DNA from 4 places in the Rhizobium sp. BK456 genome. Region 4 is predicted to be linked to each of the others. Evidence: riboswitches for the same ligand, from Rfam matches in the RefSeq annotation. Region 4 holds a riboswitch; each other region holds the start of a gene.
The links. A riboswitch is a leader RNA that binds a small molecule or an ion and turns the genes downstream of it on or off. The one in region 4 is predicted to bind cobalamin.
Positions count from the first base shown of each region.

Region 1: it holds a riboswitch for cobalamin, as region 4 does, so the genes downstream of both, cobU (bifunctional adenosylcobinamide kinase/adenosylcobinamide-phosphate guanylyltransferase) here and FHX03_RS19545 (CbtB domain-containing protein) in region 4, are expected to answer to the same signal.
Region 2: it holds a riboswitch for cobalamin, as region 4 does, so the genes downstream of both, bluB (5,6-dimethylbenzimidazole synthase) here and FHX03_RS19545 (CbtB domain-containing protein) in region 4, are expected to answer to the same signal.
Region 3: it holds a riboswitch for cobalamin, as region 4 does, so the genes downstream of both, FHX03_RS20725 (ABC transporter substrate-binding protein) here and FHX03_RS19545 (CbtB domain-containing protein) in region 4, are expected to answer to the same signal.

Region 1 covers NZ_JACIAO010000007.1:55,929-60,879, forward strand. Annotated here, with positions in the region: gene cobN (cobaltochelatase subunit CobN) at 1-445, opposite strand, end outside; gene cobW (cobalamin biosynthesis protein CobW) at 450-1,499, opposite strand; gene cobU (bifunctional adenosylcobinamide kinase/adenosylcobinamide-phosphate guanylyltransferase) at 1,504-2,028, opposite strand; cobalamin riboswitch at 2,312-2,705, opposite strand; gene FHX03_RS19980 (chloride channel protein) at 2,985-4,775, shown strand; gene FHX03_RS19985 (adenylate/guanylate cyclase domain-containing protein) at 4,783-4,951, opposite strand, start outside.
Region 2 covers NZ_JACIAO010000014.1:82,589-87,539, forward strand. Annotated here, with positions in the region: gene FHX03_RS30075 (methyl-accepting chemotaxis protein) at 1-63, opposite strand, end outside; gene FHX03_RS30080 (MFS transporter) at 264-1,670, opposite strand; cobalamin riboswitch at 1,841-2,028, shown strand; gene bluB (5,6-dimethylbenzimidazole synthase) at 2,070-2,759, shown strand; gene FHX03_RS30090 (DUF2865 domain-containing protein) at 2,763-3,854, opposite strand; gene FHX03_RS30095 (ribonuclease H) at 4,008-4,541, shown strand; gene FHX03_RS30100 (NADP-dependent malic enzyme) at 4,559-4,951, opposite strand, start outside.
Region 3 covers NZ_JACIAO010000007.1:200,486-205,436, forward strand. Annotated here, with positions in the region: gene FHX03_RS20710 (hypothetical protein) at 1-32, opposite strand, end outside; gene FHX03_RS20715 (ABC transporter ATP-binding protein) at 104-868, opposite strand; gene FHX03_RS20720 (FecCD family ABC transporter permease) at 865-1,905, opposite strand; gene FHX03_RS20725 (ABC transporter substrate-binding protein) at 1,902-2,918, opposite strand; cobalamin riboswitch at 3,091-3,346, opposite strand; gene blh (bifunctional sulfur transferase/dioxygenase Blh) at 3,594-4,874, opposite strand.
Region 4 covers NZ_JACIAO010000006.1:370,436-375,386, reverse strand. Annotated here, with positions in the region: gene FHX03_RS19565 (ATP-binding protein) at 1-847, opposite strand, end outside; gene FHX03_RS19560 (sulfite oxidase-like oxidoreductase) at 1,027-1,689, shown strand; gene FHX03_RS19555 (hypothetical protein) at 1,674-2,303, opposite strand; gene FHX03_RS19550 (CbtA family protein) at 2,354-3,100, opposite strand; gene FHX03_RS19545 (CbtB domain-containing protein) at 3,113-3,322, opposite strand; adenosylcobalamin (AdoCbl) riboswitch at 3,335-3,477, opposite strand; gene FHX03_RS19540 (histidine phosphatase family protein) at 3,554-4,108, shown strand; gene FHX03_RS19535 (putative bifunctional diguanylate cyclase/phosphodiesterase) at 4,510-4,951, shown strand, end outside.

The DNA.
Region 1 (4,951 bases), on a different contig from region 4:
CATTGGCCTCGCCGCCCTCGATGAGATAGGCCCAGAGCGCATCGAGATCGTCGACCTCGATGTTCGAGAAGGGTACCAGCCCCGCATCCGACCTGGCATCACCCGGCAGCACCGCAATCTGCGCGCCGGCGCGGGACGCTGCAGCATGCAGCGCCTCCAGCGCATAGCGGAAATAGCTGGCGCCGCCGAGCGCACGGACGATGATGAGCCTGGCGTGCCGCGCCGTGCGCTCGACATAGGTATCGACCGACATCGGGTGCTTGAGGCTCATCAGGCTGGCAAGCCGCAGCGAATGCGGCCCACCGCAGGCGTGATGGGCGGCCGCGATCGCCGCAAGCTCGCTGTCGGCGGCCGACAGAAACAGGATATCGCCCGGCGTCTGACCGAGATCGATCGCCTCTTCGCCGTCGCTGATCGTTCCCTGCTGGGCCAGAAGCAGATGCATGGGCCTACGCCAGCGCCTCGATCGCCGCTCTCACCGCACCCTGATCCATCTCATGCAGACCAATGACGATGAGGCGCGTGCCGCGGTTTTCCCCAGGCGCCCAGGCGCGATCGAAATAGTGGTCGATGCGGCTGCCGACTGCCTGGAGCTGCAGGCGCATCGGCTTGCCCGAAACATCGACGAAGCCCTTGAGGCGCAGCACGTCATGGGCCGATATGATGCTCTTCAGCGCCTCGATGAAGCCGGCCGGATCGGCGACCGGGCCGAGATCGACGACGAAGCTGTCGAACTCGTCATGATCGTGCGGCGTGCCGTCCTCATGCTCCAGTTCGTGATGGGACTTGCGGTTGGCGATATCGTCCTCCGTGCCGATGCCGAGGCCAAGCAGGATGCCGGCCGGCACCTCGCCGTTTTTCGCCTCGATCATCACGGGCTTGCGCGAGGTGCGGGCGGCGACCTCGTCGCGCACCCGGCCGAGGCCGGCCACGTCGATCAGGTCGGTCTTGTTGAGCACGATGAGATCGGCGCAGGTGAGCTGATCCTCGAACAGTTCCTCGATCGGGCTCTCATGATCGAGCGATTGATCCCCGCTGCGCGCCGCCTCGACGGCATCGTGGTCGTCGGCGAACCGGCCGGCGGCAACAGCCGCGCTGTCGACCACCGTGATCACGCCGTCGACGGTCACCTGGGTGCGAATGTCAGGCCAGTTGAAGGCGGCGACCAGCGGCTGCGGCAGAGCGAGGCCCGAAGTTTCGATAACGATATGGTCGGGCCGCTGTTCTCGCTCCAGCAGCTTCGTCATCGTCGGAATGAAATCGTCGGCGACGGTGCAGCAGATGCAGCCATTAGTCAGTTCGATGATGTCGTCCTCGCTGCAGTTCTCCGCACCGCAGCCCTTCAGCACCTCGCCGTCGACACCGAGATCGCCGAATTCATTGATGATCAGCGCGATCTTTTTACCGCCGGCATTGGTAAGCAGGTTGCGGATCATCGTCGTCTTGCCGGCGCCGAGGAAACCGGTGATGACGGTTGCGGGAATCTTCTGTTGGTTCATGGATTTAACCCTTCATTTTCAGCGGCAGGCCTGCCGCGATGAAATAGACTTCGGCGGCCTTTGCCGCGATCAGCTGGTGGAGACGGCCGGCATGATCGCGAAAATCCCGCGCCATGCGATTGTCCGGCACGATGCCGAGGCCGATCTCGTTTGACACGAAAACGAGCCGCGCCTTTGCCCGCGGCAAATAATCGGCGAGCGCCAAAAAATCCGCCGCCATATCGCGCTCCTCCATCATCAGATTGGTGACCCAGAGCGTCAGGCAGTCGATCAGCACGACCCGGCCCTCGCCGTCGATGGCGGCGAGCCTGCCGACGAGATCGAGCGGTTCCTCATGCGTCGTCCATGACGGGCCGCGATCGGCTCTGTGCTGGGCAATCCGCGACTGCATCTCCTCGTCCCACGCCCGGCCGGTCGCGACGTAGTGACGATCGAGGCCGGTTGCAACGACGAGGTTTTCGGCAAACCGGGATTTGCCGGAGCGTGCGCCGCCGAGGATGAAAATGGCATTGGAGAGAGCGGTCGTCATGCGCAGAAGGCCTGCTGGGAGAATGCGACACCCCACCACGCTCCCTCATTCCTGTGCCTGTCACAGGAATCCAGCCACGGCGCGTCCGCGCCGTGAATGACTCTCATTCGGGAAGTAAGTCTCTCGCGCCCAAGGACTTGGTCGCACTGGATTCCTGTGACGGGCACAGGAATGAGGGAGGAGAGGGAAATGCGCTCCAGTACCCCACGAGGCAACGCCGAATTCAATCGTTCAGCCAAAACAACCTCCGTGCTGGCAGCGGGTCTCTTGCCCAGGATTGGGCTTTTCGCCCGGCACGAATGGCAGGTCTCCTGGCTCGCGGTTGTCGGCCGCGATCGGGGCGGACCGGAAACCGGTCGCCCCTGATCGTGCCAGCGGATCTGCCTCGCCTTCCCGGCTGCATTGGTGAAGAGGTGGACGATTCGTAGAAATAGAGGCGTCCGACCCCGGTTGATCACCATGCATGTCCAGTGGCTTTTCCGGCATGTCGCCCGTCACGCCCGCCTGCGCGATTGCAAGCGGGCAGGAAGGGCTCGATGCCGGATGGAAGACCCTGACCGCTCTACAGTCGCGGGGTCGGCTGTGATGAAGGCGCCCGGTGTGGGTCCGCCCCGTCACATTCCCTTTTCATCCGGAAGGCGTAACGCCGATCCGGAACCATCCGTTATATCCGCGGATGATCAGATGACCATCCGCGTGGGATGGTCTGGCGACCATCCGTTGAGGGATGGTTAGGCAAGCTCAGGAGTGAAGTCAACCGGCCTTGGCGGTCGGCCGTGGGCGGCAAGGCAGGCACGCTCATCCGAACACGACTTACTCGACCAGGAATATCGTCATTTATCAGAGGCTTACGTCATAAATATTTGACGCGCCCGCCGGCTTTTCGCCGCAATTGCGCTGCAAGCGGACTTCGCCATCGCCCTTGACCGGGCCTCTTCCTGCCTAGTTGTCTTGCCATGCTTATGAAATTGGATCGGCGCCGGTTCCGAGCGCTGCGTGTTTTCTTCGATCCGGGGCGGCTGCGGGCGCTGACCCGCCGCAGCGAAGTCGGTCTATCTCTGGCGGGCGCTGTCGTCGGCATTGCCTCCGGTCTTGCCGTGACCGGCATGAGCTTCGTCTCCAATGAACTGCATCAGTTGGTCTTCGGTATCGCCGACAGCGAAAGGTTGAGCTCGTCGGTGATCGACGACAAGCTGCTGCTGCTCACCGCCCCGATCATCGGCGGCATCCTGCTCGGCCTGTTGCTCTTCATTTTGGCCAAACGCCGCAAGAAGCCGATGGTCGACCCGATCGAGGCCAATGCGCTGCATGGCGGCCGCCTGTCCTTGACTGACAGCATTATCGTCGCCGTGCAGAACCTGATCTCCAACGGGTTCGGCGCCTCCGTCGGCCTGGAGGCCGGCTATACCCAGCTTGCCGCAGGGCTCGCCTCGAAACTCGGCCTGAAGCTGCAGCTTCGCCGCTCGGATCTCCGCGTCCTCGTCGGCTGCGGCGCAGCCGGCGCCATCGCCGCCGCCTTCAACGCGCCGCTGACCGGCGCCTTCTATGCCTTCGAACTGATCATCGGCACTTATACGATCGTCTCGCTGACCCCTGTGGTGGTTTCGGCCCTCGTTTCCACCCTGATCGCAAGGCTGCTCACCCACGGCGATTTCACCATCGATATCGGCGGCTTCGGCGCGGTCGTGCCGGCCGATTATATCCCGGCGCTGCTGCTCGGCGCGGTCTCAGCCGGCGTCGGCATCCTGATCATGCAGGGTGTCGCCTTTGTCGAAGAACTGGCGCGCAAGAGCGCGATCGCCCCGCCCTTCCGCCCGGCCCTCGGCGGCATCATCGTCGGGCTGCTGGCGATGATCTCGCCGCAGGTGCTTTCGGCCGGCCATGGCGCGTTGCATCTGAACCTCTCCCGCGACGTCGCCATCCCGGCGCTGATCGGCCTCTTCCTGTTGAAATCCTTGGCTTCGGCGATCTCGATCGGCTCGGGCTTCAGGGGCGGCCTGTTCTTCGCCTCGCTGTTCATGGGCGCCCTGCTCGGCAAGCTCTTTGCTTATTGCGGCCCCTATTTTGCCGATGCGACGCTGACGCCCGTCATTTATGCCGTGGTCGGCATGAGTTCGCTTGCCGTCGCCGTCATCGGCGGGCCGCTGACGATGACCTTCCTGGCGCTCGAAATCACCGGCGACTTCCCGATCACCGCGCTGGTGCTCGCCGCCGTCATCACCTCCTCGCTCGTCGTGCGCTCGACCTTCGGCTACTCCTTCGCCACATGGCGCTTCCACCTGCGCGGCGAAAGCATCCGCAGCGCCCATGACGTCGGCTGGATCCGCAACCTGACGGTGGACAAGCTGATGCGCGCGGACGTCAAGACGGCAAGGGCTGGCATCTCGCTGGAGGAATTCAAGCAGGCCTTCCCAATCGGCTCGACCCAGCGTGTCATCCTTGTCGAGGAGAGCGACAAATATGCCGGCCTCGTGCTGGTGCCGGAGATCTACGCCAACCCGACCGACACCCAGGACGAGGGCAAGACGCTTGCCGATTTCATCCACTACCGCAACGATTTCCTGCAGCCACAGATGAATGCAAGGCAGGCGGCGGCGATCTTCGATAAGAGCGAAAGCGAAGCACTCGCCGTCGTCAACAATTTGATCGAGCGCAAGGTGATCGGCCAGCTCAGCGAAAGCTATACGCTGCGCCGCTACAGCGAAGAACTGGACCGCCGCCGTCGCGAAGTCTCCGGCGAAATCTGAAGGGGTGTTATGACGCGGCGCCGGCCAGCCGGAAGACGTCGGCCTTCTTCGAAACGCCCCGCAATTCGAAAGAGCCGAGATACTCGCAGGGGACGGCTGAGGTCGCCGCGAAGCTCTCCGACAGCAGCAGGTGCTGCTCGAGCATTCCGCAGAGCTTTTCCAGCCGCGAGGCTTCG
Region 2 (4,951 bases), on a different contig from region 4:
GACGGTCACGATAATCGCCGCCAGCTTGGCTGTCAGAGGCATCGTTTTCAAAAAATGGAACATGCCGCGTGGGCCTCGAAACGCGGGCTCGGTCAGATATGTTTCCGACCAGCCTATCAATACAGGCATCCACGCCGGCGGTCGCAGCATGAGCACTCATGCCCATGTCCCCTGTGCGACCCAAAACGCGCAAACGCAGTCTGTCTTCGATGTGTGAAGAAATCATAAAGTGGAATGGGATAGCGAAACGGCGGCCAGCGGGATCAAGGGCTGTTTTCCGCCATGGCCTCTTCCGGCTCGGCCTGGCGGTGCTTGCGGCGGCGCGTCGTCAGTTCGGCGCCGGCATCGCGCGGCAGGCGCAGGAAGGTGATGCAGGCCAGCGCCGAAATCGCCGAGACGCTGAAGAAGGCGGTGTGAAAATCCGAGACCAGAAGCCTGCCGCCGTGGAGGCTGCTCGAAATTTCGAGGATGCCGCCGGCGATCGCCACACCCATTGCCATGGATATACGCTGGGCAACGGCGTTGATCGCGGTCGCCTGGCTGCTGTCGGCCTCACCGACATCGCCGAAGGCCATGGCGTTGACGCCTGAGAAGGCCATGGAGCGGAACAGGCCGCCGATCAGCAGGCAGGCCATGATCAGCGGCAGCGGCGTCTCCCTGGTAAAAAGGCCGTTGATGCCGAGGAAGATTGCCGCCAGCAAGGTGGTGATCGATATCACGGTGCGGAAACCGAAGGCATTGAAGGTGCGCGAAGCGGCAAATTTCGACCCCATGGAGCCGAGCGCGCTGACGAAGGTGACCGAGCCCGATTGCAGCGGCGTCAGGCCGAAGCCGAGCTGCAGCATCAGCGGCATCAGGAAGGGCAGGGCGCCGAGGCCCATGCGGAAATTCGAGGCGCCGAGGATCGCCGCCCGGAACATCGGATAACGGAACATTTTCGGATCGAGCAGCGGATAGGGCGCGCGGCGGGCATGCAGGAGATAGAGGAGGCCGGCAAGGATGCCGACGGCCACCGTGACATAGCCGTAGATGACAGGCACGGCCGGCAGGCTGATCACCGACAGGCCGAAGACGAAGCCAGAAAAGCCGATGCCGCAAAGGAAGAAGCCCGGAAAATCCATCGGCCGTGGACTGCGAGGCTCGACCGCCGGCAGGAAACGCGTGACGAGGATGATGCCGAGCACGCCGATCGGGACATTGATCCAGAAGATCCAGTGCCAGGTGAGATAGGTGGTGAGGAAACCACCGATCGGCGGCCCCATGATCGGGCCGATCAGCGCGGGGATGGTCAGCCAGGCCATGGCATCGACGAGTTCGTGGCGCGGCGTTCCCCGGACCAGCAGCAGACGGCTGACCGGCGTCATCATCGAGCCGCCGGCGCCCTGGATCAGCCGCGCGACGACGAAGGCCGCAATCGAATTGGAAAAGGCGCAGGCGACTGAGCCGATCATGAAGACGAAGATCGCCATACGGAAGATGTTGCGCGCGCCGAAACGATCCGACATCCAGCCGCTGATCGGGATGAAGATCGCCAGTGCCACGAGATAGCTGGTGACGGCAAGCTTCAGCGCGATCGGCGAGGTGCCGATATCGGCTGCGATCGCCGGCAGGCTGGTGGCGATGACGGTCGAATCCATCTGTTCCATGAACAGGGCGACCGCAAGGATCATGGGTGTCAGGCGGGGCACGGGCAACTGGGTGCAAAGAGGAAAATTGCGGCGCCACAGGCGTCGGTTAGGATCTGTTCGGTTCTACGGCAGCGATGCACAGCTGTCCACGCGATCGATGTCACATACGGGTGAATGCGGCATGAGGTCGCTTGCCGCAGGGCCGGTTTGCTGAAATAGATGCGCCGTCAGGTGCCCGCTTTTCAAGCGGGAGAATCGGGAATCCGGTGCGAGACCGGAACGTGCCCAACGCTGTAAGGCCGACGTTTGCCGCTTTATCATGCCACTGGCTTTCGCCGGGAAGGCTGCGGCAGACGGATGACGCCAAGTCAGAAGACCGGCCTGGCAAGATAGACCGAACCCGCGCGGACGGCGGGCGGTTGCGTTGTTGGGGATTTGACGATGCGACCCTTTGATGAGGATGCCCTGTCCGTGGCGTCCGGTTTTTCCTTGGCCGAACGCGAGGCCGTCTATCACGCGATCATGACGCGGCGCGACGTTCGCAGCCAGTTCCTGCCCGAGCCCTTGCCCGACGACGTGGTGGAACGGCTGCTGACCGCCGCGCACCACGCACCCTCCGTCGGCTTCATGCAGCCGTGGAATTTCATTCTGGTGAGAAGTCCAACGGTGCGAGCGCGCATCCGCGATGCCTTTGCCAAGGCCAACGAGGAAGCGGCATTGATGTTTGAGGGCGAGCGGCGGCAGGTCTATCGCTCCCTCAAGCTGGAAGGCATCGTGGAGGCGCCGCTCGGTATCTGCGTAACCTGCGATCCCACCCGCAGCGGCAGCGTGGTGCTGGGGCGCACGCACAATCCGCGAATGGACAGCTATTCGACAGTCTGCGCCATCCAGAATCTCTGGCTGGCGGCCCGCGCCGAAGGGATCGGCATTGGCTGGGTCAGCATCTTTCACGAAGCCGACCTGAAGACCATTCTCGGCATCCCCGAGCATATCGAAGTGGTTGCCTGGCTCTGCGCCGGTTTCGTCGACCGGCTCTACGACCAGCCGGAACTCTCGGTCAAAGGCTGGCGGCAGCGGCTACCGCTTGAGGAACTCGTCTTCCACGATGGCTGGGGAAGGAACGAGAGGTAGCGATCACTGCTGCTGCGGCTGCGGGCCAGGTGCGGCAGGATTGGCAAGGTCGATCGAGCCCTGGTCGCCGGCGAGGAATTGCGGGCCGACCTGGCGGACCTTGTTCTGCGTGGGGTCGTAGGGACGCTCTGGAACCGATGGCTGCGGCGCGGCGGCGGCCGCTGTATCCTTCGCCGGCGGATTGGTGCGGATGGTGGTGATCGAGCCCTGTGGCGGCGGCTGGCTTATCGCCTGCTTGCCGCGCATCTCGTCGTAATAGGCGGTGAGATTGCAGGCACAGGCGTTTTTCTCGCCGGGCGCGCGGCTTTTGTAAGCGAAGGCGTTCTTCATGGCGCTGTAGGGCGTGCCGGTTGCGACCGAGATCATGTTCGAGGCTTCCGTGCTCGTCACGTCGCGATAGAAAAGCTGGGTTTCGATGCCGGGGCACATCTTGGCGCAGGTCTGGGCGTCGCGGCCGAAATCGACCGAGGTGGTGTTTGAACTGATCGGGAAGAAGCCGCCGTCACAGCTGCGCACGCAGATGGTGCTGACCGGCGACAGCATATCGGCCCGCGGCAGGCCGTAGCGCGGATCGGCCTCTCCGCCGCCGAGCGGAATGAAAGTGTCCGAACGCATCGCCTGCTCCTCGACGCTCGGGGCAGGGTCGTTGGCATTGCGCTCGGAAGGCGCATAGAAGTTCTCGCTGTTGCAGCCGTTGCTGTCGAGCGCGGCCATCAGTTCGCGGCGGTCGTCATCGGCGCCGTTCCGGCCGGCCAGCTCGTTGCGGCGGTCCTGGAGATAAGCGATATTGTCGATCATCCGGCCTTCGGCCTGCGACAGCTCGGTGCAATAATCGGCATTCTCGCCGCCGATCACCACCATGCTGCCCGAGGTGCAGCCGTAGTTGCGCAGATCGTTACGCACCTTGCGAAGCTCGAGGTTCTGCTCGGCCATGGCATTGGCATATTGGCGTGCTTCCGGGCCGTTGCCATTGCCGATCGAGCGCGGCAGGTCGGCGAGACGGCCGCGCAGGTCCTCACAGATGGCATTGGTCTGCGCGACGGCGGGCGCTGCGAAGGCGAGGAGAAGGGCGAGAGACAGGTTTCGGCGTTTCACGGCGTCGTCCCGGAATGAGCAAACGGTCGGTGGGTCGAATGCGACTTCAATCGGCCGCGCGTTTTCCCTTAACGGATTTCTCTTAATAAGCTCAAAGAAAATATTAGCGTATTTTCCTGATCTTATCCAGCAATCGCCAGAGACGCGGTGAAAATGACAAGCATCCCCGACGAGATCCCTTCCTTTGCACCGACATCAGGCGTGACGGAAGCCCAACACGGCCTTCACCTCTTCGCGGACGGTTGTTATGAGCCCGGTTCCGGGCATGGAGGCTGGTCGTTTGTCGCTTATCGCGATGCGGTGGAAATCGCCTCCGACTTCGGTGGCGTCGACGATTCCAGCAATAATGCCATGGAATTGACCGCCGTTCTCAGGGCCGCCATGTGGATCAACAGCCAAACAGCCGGAGAACCCGCGATCATCTGGTCCGATTCCGTCTATGCCGTCAAAGGCTGCAACAGCCGCCGACATATCTGGAAGAACAACGGCTGGAAGAAAAGCAGCCCGAATGGACATGGGCGACGGCGAACGATCGACAATGCGGACCTCTGGAAAGCCGTCGATCGTCAGCTATCCCAAAACGCCCTGGTGACCATTGCCTGGTGCAAGGGACATTCGGGGATTGCCGGCAACGAGCGCGCGGACGCGCTCGCGGATAGAGGACGCCTGTCGATAGCCGATGGCTGACGTTGGCGGCAACCGGCTTACGCCGGCTGCGATGCCTCGACGACGGCGAGGGCGGCCATGTTGACGACGCCGCGGGAGGTGACTGAAGGCGCCAGGATGTGGGCGGGCAGGGCGGTGCCGAGCAGGATCGGGCCGACATGCAGGCCGTCCGTCATCGACTTGACCACGCCGAGCGTGATGTTGGCGGCGTCGAGATTTGGGAAGACCAGCAGGTTCGCCTCGTCGTGCAATGTCGTATCCGGCATGACGCGTTTGCGCAGCGCTTCGGTGATGGCGCTTTCGCCATGCATTTCGCCGTCGACCTCAAGATCGGGGGCAGTCTCGCGCACCAGCTGCAGGGCGTTGCGCATCTTCGTGGCGCTCTCGGATTCGCGCGAGCCGAAGTTGGAATGCGAGACGAGGGCGGCGCG
Region 3 (4,951 bases), on a different contig from region 4:
GGCCGCAGGGGAAACTGATTTCGTTCGAGCATCTCGAAACTCCGTTCGACCGGGCGCAGGCGCCCTCGGAAATCATACGCCAGTCCAGGAAAAAGGCCATTCCTCAATCCAGGACGTATTGGATGTGGTGCCGCCCATGCACTGCCGACTTCTGGACATGGGCGCGAACGCCGAAAACCCTGCCGATCATATCCTCTGTAAGCACCTCCTCCGGCGCGCCCGCGGCGACGACCTCACCCTTCTGAAGCACCGCCAGGCTGTCGCAGAACATTGCCGCCAGGTTGAGATCGTGCAGAGCGACGATGCAGGTGATGCCGAGCTTCGAGATCAGCCGGAGAATGTCGAGCTGGTGCTGGATATCGAGATGATTGGTCGGCTCGTCGAGCAGCAGCTCGCCCGGCGCCTGCGCCAGCGACCGCGCAATATGGACGCGCTGTCGCTCGCCTCCCGACAGCGTCTGCCAGAGCTGGCCCGCCCTCGCCTGCATGTCGACCCGCAACAGCGCCTCCTCGACCGCGGCATCATCCTCCGCGCCGAAGGGCGCAAGCATCCCGCGATGCGGCGTGCGGCCGAGCCGCACCACGTCGCGCACGGTCAGTTGCGTCTCGGTCGTCGATTGCTGCTCGACGAAGGCGATGCGCCGCGCAAGGGCGGCGCGCGACAGCGAAGCGATATCGTCGTCGCCCAGCCGGATGACGCCGCTGCGGACCTTGCGCAGCCGGCAGATCAGCCTCAGCAGGCTCGATTTGCCGGACCCGTTCGGCCCGAGCAGACCGAGCACCTTGCCCTTTGCCACCGTCAGGCTGACGCCGTTGACGATGACCGTGTCGCCTGCGGCGAAACTCACCGCGTCGATCGTAATGCTCATGCGCTCCTCCGCACGCGATAGAGGATGACGGCAAAGGCCGGCGCGCCGAAGAGCGCCGTAACAACGCCGATCGGCAGGACCTGCTGTGGGATGATGATGCGCGAGACGATATCGGCGCCGACCATGTAGATCGCGCCGCCGAGTGCTGTTGCCGGCAGCAGCCGCCGATGGCCCGGCCCGACGAGGAAGCGGGCGGCATGGGGAATGACCAGGCCGACGAAGCCGATCGAGCCGACCATGCTGACGACGCTTGCCGTCATCGCCGCTGTCAGGCCGAACAGCAGGATCTGGACGCGGCGCACCGCAATGCCGAGCGAGGCCGCCGCATCCGTACCGAAGGCGAAGGCATCGAGCGCCCTGACATGGGCCATGCAGATGACGAAACCTGTGAGCGCGATCGGCACCGAGAGATAGACATCCGGCCAGCGCACGCCGCTGAGCGAACCCAGAAGCCAGAACAGGATGCCCCGCGCCTGCTCGGCATTCGCCGATGTCGTCACGATGTAGGAGGTCAGCGCAGTGAAGAGCTGCGAACCGGCGACGCCGCACAGGATGATGCGTTCGCCGGTTCCTCCCGCACCCGTCGCCAGGAAGCCGACCAGCAGAAAGGCAATGACCGCGCCGATGAAGGCGCCGCTGGAAAGGCCAAGAACACCGTAGCCGAGGCCGAGGATCATCACGCAGACGGCTCCCGTCGAGGCGCCGGCGGAGATGCCGAGCACATAGGGTTCGGCCAGCGGATTGCGCAGCAGCGCCTGCAGCACGGCGCCGCAGAGCGAGAGCGACGCGCCGGCGCTGGCCGCAACCAGCGCCCGGCTCAGACGATAATCCCAGACGATGCCCTGGTGGATGCGGCTGAGTTCGAACTGCGTTCCGAACAGCCGGTTGGAGACGGCCTCCGCCGTTGTCGCCAGCGGGATCGCGATCTCGCCGATCGAAACGGCAAGGCTGATCATCAGTCCGAGAAGGAGAAGGGCTGAAATGGTGAGCGCGGCGAGCGCCCACCATCCTTGTTGCCTGACCGACGCTGCCTTCACTGCGAGAGGCCGAAGGATTTGATGCCGTTCGCCAAGGTCTCGATGCCGTCGATCGTGCGGATCGTTGGGTTCATCGATTGCGCGTCCATCATCACGAAGTGCCTGTTCCTGACGGCATCGAGTTCCTTGGTCACGGGGTCGTTCTCGAGAAAATCGATCTTGACCTTCGGATCGTCGGCGGCGTAGCGGCGCCGGTCCATGGTGGCGAGCACGATGACGGCCGGGTTCGCCTGGGCGATGGTTTCCCAGCCGACCAGCGGCCATTCCTCCTCGGTGGTGACGACATTCCTGGCGCCGATCGCCTTCAGTATATAGGCAGGCGCGCTGTTCTTGCCCGCAATGAAGGCGTCGCCGTTGACTTCCTTGCTGGAGAACCAGAAGACGATGGGCAGGCTCTTGCCCGATGCGGCTGATATCGAGGCGACGGCATCCGCCTCGCGCTTCTTCAGCTCGGAAATCAGCGCATCGCCGCGCTCCTTCACGTCGAAGATCTCTGAGAGTTCGGCGATTTCGCGATAGATCAGCGCCATCGTGAACAGCTCCTTGCGCACACCGTCGCCGCCATCGGTGTTGACCTTGGCGACGCAATCGGCCGGCGAAAGATAGGTATTGATCCCGAGATCCTGAAACTGCTCCCGCTTGCCGACGGAGCCCTGCGCGCCGACATGCCATTCGAACTCGGCCGCCACCAGGTCGGGCTCCTGTCCGACGACGGATTCGAAGCTCGGATCATTGTCGGCGAGACGCTTTATCCTGCTGTTCGCCGCGGCATATTGCGGCAGCACGGGACCGACCCAGACGGCCGTGCCGGCGATCTTGTCGGCAAGGCCGAGCGAGAAAAGAATTTCGGTCATTCCCTGGCCGATCGAAACGATCTTCGACGGCGCCTTCTGGAAAGTCACCTGCTCACCGCAATTGGTGATGGTCAAAGGATATTGGGTGGCAGCAAGGCTCGGTGCCGCAAGGCCGATCAGCCCGAAGGCAAATGTCATGGTGGCGAGAATCTGGCGCATGAAAAACCTCGATTGAAGGAAAAAGCACGGTTATGCCGCACGCGCGGCCGAAGGCACGCTGACGCGCGCGCTAGCCGCAGGAGGCCCAATCGAGACGGATGCATGCCGAAATTCGGCGAAGGTTCAGAAGGTCAATCATGTCTGTTCCTTATCCGGGCATCCCCGCCCGGTTGATTGGATCGTGATTGACGGCAGGTCTCCTGGCTTGCGGATATAAGTCGTTCATCCGCCTTCCCGCGATATATCGCAGTGGCAGGGCCATAAGCCCTTCAGAGATGGCCAGTCGCTGGCCACAGCTGAGATGATCGACAATCCGCTTACAGTTGCGGGGGCAGCCACGGTCTCGGTCCCTACTGGGTCGTCCTCACCGTGTTCCCTATTAATCCCCTTGGAGTCATCTTCAGGGAACCGTCACCGCCAGTTACGTCGCCCGCCCGCACGACGTCAATCATTATTGCGGAAGATTGGGTTTGGTGGGCGAAATATGGAGACGGAACGTCGGAGCGCTGTTGGCCGGTATGATGCCAGCATTCTCATCCCCAGGATGGAGCTCTCTTAAGCATCCTACTATTCCCGCTGTCGTGGGCGCGGCATCCACCAACCTCCCTCATGCTGAGGTGCGCAGCCCGAACGGGCGAAGCCTCGAAGCACGCCGCAACGCTGCTCCCTGCGTTCCTACAACGCATCCAGCGGAATCTTCAGATACCGTCGCCCGTTCGCCTCCGGTTCGGGCAACCGCCCGCCGCGGATGTTGACCTGCAGCGCATGCAGCATCAGCTTCGGTTTCGGCAGCGTGCGGTCGCGCGCCTGGCGCAGCGCCACGAAGCCGGCTTCGTCGATGCCTGATATATGCGGATTGGTGCGCTTCTGGGCGGCTACCGTGCTTTCCCAGCGTGGGTGACGGCCGCCAGGCTGATAGTCGTGGCCGGAAAAGAGCCGGGTCTCCTCGGGCAGCGACAGGATCGCCTGGATCGAGTGCCAGAGAGCGCTGGCGCTGCCGCCGGGAAAATCCGTGCGCGCCGTGCCGGAATCCGGCGTGAACACGGTGTCGTGCACGAAGGCGGCGTCGCCGATCACATAGGTCACCGAGGCAAGAGTATGGCCGGGCGAGAACATCACGCGGGCTCTAAGCCCGCCGATCTCGAAAGTGTCGCCATCAGCAAACAGCCGGTCCCATTGCGAGCCGTCGGTTTCGAGTGCCGGCCAGTTGTAGATTTCCTTCCAGAGCACCTGCACGTCGGTGACATGGGCGCCGATCGCCGTCGGCGCGCCGGTCTTTCCTTTGAGATAGTGCGCGGCGGAGAAATGGTCGGCATGCGGATGCGTGTCGAGGATCCACTCGACCGTCAGCCCTTCGCTGTCGATATGCGCGAGGATGGCATCGGCATTGGCCGTTCCCGTCGCACCCGACATTTCGTCGAAATCGAGCACCGGGTCGATGATGGCGCAGCGTTTCGTTACCGGGTCTGAAACGACATATTGCACACTGCAGGTGCGGGGTTCGAAGAAAGCCTTCACGACAGCCGCCTGCCCTGCCCGCTTTTCCAGCCAGCGGCGCGCGCCGGCAAGATCGAAGCCGAGGTTTTGACCGAAGGCCTCGACGTCCCCGGGCTGCATCCGCCCGTCAAGCACCTCTCCGAGCGCATAGAGCGTCAACGCCCGGGTGCCGCTCTTGCAATGAGCGACGACCGGCCCCTTTGCTTGCATCATCGCCCTCTGGAAGGCGCGGATATCGGCCTCGGTAATCTCGGGCCCTTTCACCGGCACGAAGCTGTAGGCGAGCCCCACGGCAGCGGCAGAAGCCTTTTCCGCCGCATCGCCCGGCTGCCCCGGCTCCTCGCCATCCGGCCGGGCATTGATGACGCCGGCAAAACCGTCCGCCGCAAAAGCAGCAAAACCGGCGGCATCGGGCTGCCCCGCCACCGATATCAGCTCATTGACCCTTACGGATGTCATCGAAGCCCCCGCGCTGCCTGCATCGGCAGTATCGCATGTATATCGGTACAATCTCACAAGTATATTGCCGAGCGCAA
Region 4 (4,951 bases):
TGCGCGCCTGGGCGCGAATGGAACTCGTTTCCATCAGCACGTTCACCGTCCAATCTTCGGTCGGCATGTAGTGCGAGAGCACCAGATATTCGCTAGACCCGCGCTCGCCGTTAAGCGTCATCAGCTCATGCGGCTCAAAGCGCTGGCGCGACACCGGCAACTCTGTCAGCCTGGCATTGGCATAACGCCGCGACGCTTCCGTCCGTGCGATACGGTCAGCCGTCAGCGGCAGGATCGCCCCGTACAGCCATTCCGGGCTGCCCGACATGAAGATGATACCCTCCGGATCGGAGACGAAGATCTTGTATTCGCCGCCGCCCCAGGAGGCTTCGATCATGTCGATATCGACCTTGAAGACGATGACGCCACGAATATCCGCCTCCACCCTGATAGGCGCCGAGAAATAATAGCCGCGCTTTAGCGAGGTAGTGCCGAGTGCATAGAACCGCGCCTGCCGGCCTTCGATCGCGTCCTGGAAATAAGGCCGGTAGCTGAAATTCTGCCCGACGAAGCTTCCCGGTCCATCGTAATTGCTGGCCGCGATGGTCTCTCCATCAGGCTTGACCACATAAATGTCGGAGGATTTCAGCAGGCCGTTGATCTCCTTGAGATAGAGATTGGCCGCATCGCGCAAGACCGCATCCTCGGGTGCACTCACCAGTTCCTTGATGTCGTCGTGATCGGCGATCAGTGCCGGCAGCGCCTCGTAGCGGTTGAGGTGACCGCTGAGGGCCGAGACGGCAAGGCGCAACGCCGTTCCCGCCTGCGCCGAGGCTTCCCCCATATAGGCGCGCGTCGCGATCGCGCTTCCATAGGTGAAGAAGGCGAAGATGATCACCGGCACCACCAGCAACGCCGCTATCGCACGATATCTCGAAGACAGATCCGGCTCCTCCCCTTTCCGCCTCCACTCCCCAGTGAGGCATACCCAAGTCTAATAATACCGGCAGCGATTTCCAAGGGCCGTCGAACTTGACACCCGGCAAAGGCCGATATCCTATTGCTGCATCGCAAGGGAACCCTATCATGAGCGACGACAACACGCCCGCCGATAGCAAGCTCACCAGCTCCAAGCGGCGCTGGGCGGCTGAGGGCAAGTTCCTGACTGGTCGCATAGCCCGCCCTGAAACCGAGCGCCTGCCGCCCGGCCAGCACCTCGTCAAGAACTGGCCGGTGCTCGATCTCGGCCAGCAGCCCGTCATATCCACCGAAACCTGGCGTCTCGAAGTGCGCGGCCTTGTCGAAACCCCGCTCACCCTCACCTGGGCCAACTTCCACGCGATTGAGCAGAGCACCAAGGTCAGCGATATCCACTGCGTCACCACCTGGTCGCGCTACGACAACAAATGGAAGGGTGTTTCCACGCGCGATCTGCTCGATCTCGCCATGCCGAAGCCGGAAGCCGCTTACGTCATGCTGACGAGTTATGATGGCTATACCACCAACCTGCCGCTTGCCGACTTCGCCGCCGAGGACGCGATCCTAGTGACATCCTGGGAAGGCCTGCCGCTGACGCCGGACCACGGCGGCCCGATGCGCCTCGTCGTGCCGCATCTTTACTTCTGGAAAAGCGCCAAATGGCTGCGCCGCATCGAACTGATGCCGGAGGACGAAGCCGGCTTCTGGGAAAAGAACGGCTATCATATGTATGGCGATCCGTGGCGCGAGCAGCGCTATTCCGACGATTGAGTCTTCGGCCGCAGAAAGCGGCCCAGCGCAAGGACACCAAGCCCGAGCATCAAGGCGAGCGCCGTCAGCGACGCCATGCTGGCGGGATGAAGCGGCACCTTGCTCCAGCGTGGATTGACGAGACCGGCGGTGTTGAAGGCCTCGCCGCTGAACCGGCAGGTGATGAGCGCAAGCCCGCGCCGCACCATGTCGGCGTCGACCGCGGAAATGATTTCACTCGCCACAGCCCGCTCCCCTGGCATCTCGCGCATCGCCATCAACACAGCTTTCGTCGCCGCGAGGTAGGCGTGGGCGCATTCGTTGAAGGGACTTTCCTCGTCGGCCACGCTGCCCGGCATCCGCCCCCAAAGACGATAGGAATATTGGATTTCGGCATAGTTCAGAACGCGGCGGAAGGGCTCGTTTGTATCGACTGCGCGGGACGCCAGGCCGATAATTCGGCCGCGATAGTGCGAAATCACCGCCATCTCGCCATGCGAAATTTCTGGGATATCGAGACCCGCTTGGCTGCCGCCGGCGCTGCGACTATGAGCAAGGGCGTTTTCAGCAGGCATGCAAAAGAAGGCGGCGGCAAAGGCCGCCGACAGGATTGATATGGCTCTGCTGCTTTTCATGGTCGCTTGAAAACCCAAGGGCGCCGGCAAAACGGCGCCCTTCATTGCGTTCAGTGGAGTGCCGTTGCCGGCCGGCTCCGCTGGCCGCCCTTCGCAGCAAGCCGCTTTTCCGCCAGCGCCCCGAAGCCAAGGCCAAGTGTTGCCCAGAGGATCGCATGCATGGCGAGCGTTGTCGTCCGGAAACGCCAGAGCACCATGGCCGAGAAGTTCTCCGGCACCTCGTTGATCGGCGGCAGCAGATAGAGCACGAGCACGATGAAGACGAGATAGGCGATGCCGGCAATGATCGCGCCGTTCCAGAGGCCGAAACGCTCGGAAAGACGGCGCGACAGCGCCACCGCGGCAATCAGCGCGGCGAGCGAGACGACAATCATCAGGAAGAACAGCTCGGTCCTGACGCCGATCGTATCGGCATTGCCGACCGCCGGCGGGTTGGCCGGATATTTGATAGCGGGAACGAGCACGATCGCCACGTAGGCGAAAATGGCGATGACCGCCGAGGTGCCGCGCGCCGAAAGATTGCTGACGCGGCCGTGCACGAAAGCAAAAGCGAGCGCGAAAAGCCCGCCGACGGCGATGCTGTAAGCCATGACGCCGGTGAAAAGGCCGAGACCGGCCTGGGTGGCCCGGCTGACGATTTCAGGTTCGGCAGCTTCGCCGGCCGCCTGGGCGCTCGCCTCCTCGAAAGCGATCGCCGCATCGACCAGCGGCTCGCCGAAGACATGGGCGAAAACGAAAACGAGGATGCCACCGAGCAGCCCCGCGAGCATGCCGCGAAGGAGAAGGTTTCCAACCATGTCAATATCTCCCTAGTGGCAGGGAAAGCCAAGGAGATGGCGGGCGTCATGCACGAATTCGTGCACATACATGCCGTTGAACAGCGCCATCGCGCCTTCCTCGGTGCCAACGAAATAGATGGCGATAAGCATCAGCAGGCCGCCGAAGATCGCCCAGGGCAGGATTTCGCCGACGGGGATCGGGGCCGGCGCCGCGGCGGGCGCGAAAGTGGTGTCAGACATGTATTCCTCCGGAATGACGCGTTCAGTCGAAAGAGTGTTTGTGCGGTAAGGTCTGACTTCCAGCGTGAAAAAGCTTCAACACGCTGGTCACAGTGGCGCGACCGCGCCGGATTTCCACCGGCTTCCAAACCCGCAACAACACGGTTATATCTGCTCGCCGAAGAGACTGTCAACGAAACTTCACGAGCCGGCAAAGGGCCGTCCCACTGCACCCCGGGAGATCGGAAGACTGTGAATACGCGCCTCACCTGGATCTGCCACGGCGCGACGACGGCGAGCCGCAAGACGCTGTTCCCACTTGACGAACCGCTGGAAGGCAAGGCGGCGGAAGACGCCGGCCGGATGGCTGCCCCACCCCGCGCCGACCGTATCGCCACCAGCCCCGCTTTGCGCGCCCGCCAGACCGCTGACGCGCTCCGCCTCGAAGCCCGGATAGATCAGGCGCTGCGTGATTGCGACCATGGCCGCTGGGCCGGCAGGTCGATCACAACGATCGAGGCCGAAGAGCCGGGGAACCTCGTGGCCTGGATGAGCGATCCGGAAGCGGCCCCGCATGGTGGCGAAAGCCTTCTTGATCTCAGAACACGCGTCGCCGGCTGGATGGACGGTGAATCCGCCCTCGGCGGCCATGTGATTGCCATCAGCCACGCGGCCGTGATCCGGGCGGCGGTCGCCCATGTGCTTCAGGCGCCGCACTCCTCCTTCTGGCGGAGCGATATCGAGCCGCTCGCCATCGTTTGCATGACCAGCAATGGCAGCCGCTGGTCTCTGCGCTTTCCGTATTAGCGGCTCCTCATTTTATCCAGCCTTACACAAGCAAATCGCGTCATCTCTATTGAACCGGGTTTGACCGGGACTACTTCCTTTCCCAAGGAGATGGAAGAATGACATATGATTGGAGTGGGGAGCGCACGCGTCGTCTGCGTTTGATGCGTGTCGCCACAATCACGGTTCTGGTCGGTCTCATCGTCAGCGTTCCGCTGCTGATCGTCACCGCCTGAAGCACGAGAAAAGGCGAGCGATGCACCAGCACGCTCGCCTTCGTTCTTTCCCGTCCCGGCTCAGCATCCTCAGTCCCTCAACGGTGCAGCAACAGGCTGCCGCCTCCAAAAATTCGCCTTCTGGTTTCAACGAACATTTCAGACTTTCATGATAGTTCGGCAGATGGTGGAGATGGAGAAGGCCACATGCCGGTGTTTTTCCAGAGCAGGGCCGGAAGGCAATGCGTATCGATCGTCGGGCTTGGGATAACTCTCTGGCTCCTCGGCGCGCTTTTGCAGCTTGACGACAGCCTTGTCTTCTTCATGACCGGTTTCGGCGAATACGGCGCCGACAAACTCGTTCTGGCGCTTGGCATCGCCGGCGCCATGAGCTTCATCTATTCGGTGCTGCGCATCGCCGACCTGCGCAAGGAAACGGAACTGCGCGCCGCCGCCCAGGCGAAGGCCGATTGGACTGCGACCCACGACCATCTGACCAAGCTGCCGAACCGCTACGCCTTCGAACGCAAGATCCTCTCACGGCCGATCAAGGACGACGAGGACCAGATTGAGGAGTGGGACGAGAACGTCACGCTTTTCTCCGTCGATCTCGACGGCTTCAAGAAAGTCAACGATCTCGTCGGCCACA